DNA from 2 places in the Photobacterium makurazakiensis genome. Region 2 is predicted to be linked to the other one. Evidence: predicted binding sites of a transcription regulator. Region 2 holds the regulator's gene; the other holds the start of a gene.
The links. Region 2 encodes MetJ, which represses methionine synthesis genes. Its sites were predicted from a motif close to TTAGACNTNTANANGTCTAA; they were not measured.

Region 1: the regulator MetJ is predicted to act here: its motif matches at 1,391-1,410, upstream of metN (methionine ABC transporter ATP-binding protein MetN).

The regions. Positions count from the first base shown of each region.
Region 1 covers NZ_JAKJSJ010000045.1:15,329-17,745, reverse strand. The annotation lists gene L4D09_RS19215 (methionine ABC transporter permease) at 1-194, opposite strand, end outside; gene metN (methionine ABC transporter ATP-binding protein MetN) at 184-1,218, opposite strand; gene gmhB (D-glycero-beta-D-manno-heptose 1,7-bisphosphate 7-phosphatase) at 1,547-2,101, shown strand; gene L4D09_RS19200 (hypothetical protein) at 2,318-2,417, shown strand, end outside.
Region 2 covers NZ_JAKJSJ010000013.1:152,759-155,175, forward strand. The annotation lists gene L4D09_RS06285 (malic enzyme-like NAD(P)-binding protein) at 1-1,112, shown strand, start outside; gene metJ (met regulon transcriptional regulator MetJ) at 1,191-1,508, opposite strand; gene L4D09_RS06295 (O-succinylhomoserine (thiol)-lyase) at 1,689-2,417, shown strand, end outside.

The DNA of each region.
Region 1 (2,417 bases), on a different contig from region 2:
TTGTTGACGATAGGGTTTGCCAGCAAACCGTTTTCTTTGGTCAGGTGCAGTGCAACGCCCACGGGGATACCGATCAAAAAGCCAATAAGTCCTGATACAAAGACCATTACCAGCGTCTGGCCTAGGGCATCAATTAGCAGTTGAACTAGACGTTCGTTTTCTGTCCACCAGGTTACAACAGATTCAAGCAACATAACCTAATACCTCTACATTGACTTTATGATCACGAAGGAAGGCAATGGCCTGTTCCGCAGCTTGCTCGGTACCGAATAATTCAGCCAACATAAGGCCAAATTTAACGCCCCCAGCATAGTCCATATCTGAACTTAGAATACTGATATCAATATTAAACTCACGGGCGACTTGTGATATCAACGGCGCATCTACCGACGCTCCCGTAAACTCAAGGCGTACTAATGGGTAGCTGTTATCGATACGGGTTTCAACCATGCGTGCACGGTAATCTTCAGGAATTGAGAGATCTAGCGTTGAGCGGATGAACTCACGAGCAAGGGCTGTTTTGGGATGAGCAAAGATATCACCGACAGGGCCTTTTTCGACCAGCTCACCATCTCCGATAATTGCCACTTGTGAACAAATACTTTTGACCACGTCCATCTCATGGGTAATAAGTAAAATGGTTAGGTTTAATTTGCGGTTGATCTCTTTGAGTAACTCTAAAATAGATTGAGTTGTCGCGGGATCAAGTGCGCTGGTGGCTTCATCACAAAGCAGTACTTTCGGATCAGAAGCCAAGGCACGAGCAATGGCAACCCGTTGCTTTTGTCCGCCGCTTAAATTTGATGGGTATGTTTCACTTTTATCAGCCAAACCGACTAAGGCAAGAAGCTCATTGACCTTCTTTTCGATAGCATCTTTCGATGCGCCTGCCAGTTCAAGCGGTAACGCGATATTTTTGAAAACAGTACGGGATGAAAGCAGATTGAAATGTTGGAAAATCATGCCAATTTTTCGGCGAGCTTGGGTTAGCTCTTGGCTTGATAGCATAGTGAGATCGGTGCCATCAACAATGACATGACCGCTAGTTGGTTTTTCCAAAAGGTTAACACAACGGATCAGGGTACTTTTACCTGCACCGGAAGAGCCTATTACGCCGAAGATCGTGCCTTGTTCAATGGTAAGGTTAATATCACGCAGCGCGTGGATCTCCCTTTCCCCCTGATAGAACACCTTGTTAACTCTATTTATTTCTATCATTGTTCATCCTGAATCATATGCCGTATATGTTATTACTTATCGTGAAGCGTTAATGGCATATTGTCATGTTGTTTTATGTGTTTGCATTATTTTTATCACGTGAGATAACGGTTAGCTAATCTCATCTATTGCGTTGATGCTATTGGCTAAGACAAATGAAGTCAATAGATATTTTTACGTCTAGACGTCCAAACGGCTTTATAGCCATTTAAACTCAATGATTACAGAAATTGAATAACTGAGCAGCAACGGTGATAAAGAGGTGAATCCAGCAGCGACCCATGTCATAATTTGACGACTACAATACAGCTAGACAGAGGGCTGACGCTTGGCTAAACCAGCAGTTTTTATCGATCGTGATGGTGTGATTAATGTTGATCATGGTTACGTACATACCGTGGATGACTTCGAGTATGTTGAAGGTGTCTTTGATGCCTGCAAACAGCTAAAGGCGATGGGGTATATGCTTGTTCTGGTGACCAACCAAGCTGGGATCGCTCGAGGCATGTATACCGAAGATGACTTTCTAACCCTGACTGAGTGGATGGACTGGAACTTTGTCGATAACGGTGTTGAGTTCGACGGTATTTATTATTGCCCGCATCACCCAACGGAAGGCAAGGGTGATTACCTGCAAGACTGTGATTGTCGCAAACCAAAGCCGGGAATGTTTATTTCAGCCCGTGATTTCTTGAAAATCGACATGGCGAACTCGGTGATGATTGGCGATAAAGCTGATGATATGGAAGCGGCTGCAGCGGCAGAAGTAGGGACTAAAATTTTGGTTCGTACGGGTAAGCCAGTAACTGAAACGGGTGAGAGTATCGCAACCGTTGTACTTGATAGCGTAGCAGATGTACCGACATGGTTGGCAGCACGCTAACTGCACGGTGACGTTGCTATATAAGAAGGTCGCTGAGGCGGCCTTTTTTATGGGCTAAACATTGGCGAATTACGCCATAATATGACTATATATTCACCACTGCATGTTTTCTTCATAAATGCCCCCCTTTATTTCCCTTTTGTTTCAGTGGCTTAAGGTTTGGCATGTAAACTGCAATATTTCAGTTTCTAATACTGGGAATGTAAGGAGAGAGACATGAATACAATAGCTGCTGGTTGTTTGGTGCTGTTTTCGACGATAAGTACCGCTTATGCACACGCCGATGAGAAGAGTGATGTACGGTGGCATGATGATC
Region 2 (2,417 bases):
CAGTTCGTGAAATCGCACAGAATGCTGAGAATGTTTATAAGTACACGGGTAAGGGCAACATGGTTGCTGTTATCACCAATGGTACTGCGATCCTTGGTCTTGGTAATTTAGGCCCATTGGCATCGAAGCCAGTCATGGAAGGTAAGGCGCTATTGTTTAAGCGCTTCGCTGGTCTAGATTCGATTGATATCGAAGTTAAACACCGTACGATCGATGAGTTTGTTGATACCGTTGCGAACATTGCTGACACCTTCGGTGGTATCAACCTTGAAGATATCAAAGCCCCAGACTGCTTCGAGATTGAAAAGCGTTTGATTGAGCGTTGTCATGTACCGGTTTTCCATGATGATCAGCACGGTACTGCGATTGTAACGGCTGCGGGCATGCTTAATGCACTTGAGCTTCAAGGCAAAGAAATTAGCGAAGCTGTGATTGTTTGTCTAGGTGCTGGTGCGGCTGCGGTTGCTTGTATGGAGCTATTGATCAAGTGTGGCGCACAGCGTGAGAAGATCTACATGCTTGACCGTAAAGGTGTGATCCATACGCGTCGTGACGACATTAATGAATATAAGCAACTATTCGCCAACAATACTGATAAGCGCACATTAGAAGATGTTATCGAAGGTGCTGATATCTTTGTCGGTGTATCTGGTCCAGATTTGCTTGCGCCAGAACTGCTTAAGCTCATGGCGGATCAGCCGATTGTTTTTGCCTGCTCAAACCCTGATCCAGAAATCAAACCAGAACTGGCCCATGCCGTTCGCGATGATTTAATTATGGGTACAGGCCGTTCTGATTACCCGAATCAGGTAAACAACGTTATCTGTTTCCCATTCATTTTCCGCGGTGCATTGGATGTGCGTGCGAGTGAAATTAATGATGAAATGAAATTGGCTGCGGTAAAAGCGATCCGTGAACTAGCCCAAGAGCCAGTACCTACGGAAGTGGTTAAAGCGGCAGGTGTCGATAAACTAGAGTTTGGCACCGACTATATTATTCCAAAACCGATGGACCCACGTTTGCTACCACGCGTTGCGAAGGCAGTCGCGCAAGCAGCGATTGATTCGGGTGTAGCTCGAATCGAGATGCCTGTCGGTTATATGGAAAGTTAATCTGCTTTAGATTACCTGACCAATAAAAAACCAGCCCCAGGCTGGTTTTTTGGTTTTTGTTGACGAGAAAAGTGAGGCTTACTCGTTAATGTCTTCGTACTTAATGCCCATCTCTTCCATCAGCGCTTTTGCTTCGGCTGGCAAGTCGTCAGGGCAATCTTTACGGATATCTTCATCGGTCGGCAGGGGCTGACCCGTGTATGCGTGCAAGAAAGCTTCACATAGCAACTCGCTGTTGGTGGCATGGCGTAAATTATTCACCTGACGACGAGTTCGCTCATCAGTTAAAATTTTAAGCACCTTCAATGGAATCGAAACAGTAATTTTTTTTACTTGTTCGTTTTTCTTACCGTGTTCCGCGTATGGACTGATGTATTCGCCATTCCACTCTGCCATTGTTAACCTTCTCAGCGATGTTTGATTGAATAAATATGATAGGAGTGAATTCTAGCCGGATTTACTGCCATAAGCAAAGACATGTAGACGTCTAGAAGTGTTGACGTCTTTTGCAAATATGGTTATGTTGTTGCATAAACGTTATTCGCAGCAGGGGCTCGCCCCGACAAGGAAAGTAATATGAGTGATAAGAAGCTTGCCACTATAGCCGTTCGTACTGGCATTGAGTCAGACTCTCAGCACAATGCCGTTGTGCCGCCGATTTACCTGACATCAACCTACAGCTTTCCTCGGTTGGGTGAGCTTCCACAATATGATTACTCTCGCTCTGGTAACCCTACCCGTAACATGCTCGCCGATGCCTTGGCAGAGCTCGAAGGCGGCGCGGGTGGCGTGGTAACCAGCTGTGGTACTGCTGCAATTAACTTACTCGCATCAGCCTTGCTTGGCCCAGATGATCTGGTTATTGCCCCACACGATTGTTATGGCGGTACTTATCGTTTGTTTAATACGCGAGCGACGAAAGGTGACTTTAAGGTCCGTTTTGTTGATCAAACCGACCCTGAGGCCTTGGCTCAAGCATTGGCATTAAAGCCAAAACTGGTTTGGGTTGAAACACCGTCTAACCCATTGCTACGAATTGTAGATGTTGCAGCATTGTGTGAATCAGCAAAGCAAGAAGGCGCATTGGTTGCGGTTGATAATACTTTCTTATCACCAATCCTTCAGCAGCCCATTGCACTAGGGGCTGATTTTGTGATCCATTCAACAACCAAGTACATCAATGGCCATTCAGATGTTGTCGGTGGTGTATTGATCTCAAAAGAAGCGGAGCAGGCCGAGACGATTGCTTGGTGGGCTAACTGCATTGGTGCAACGGGCGCACCGTTTGATGCTTATTTGACACTG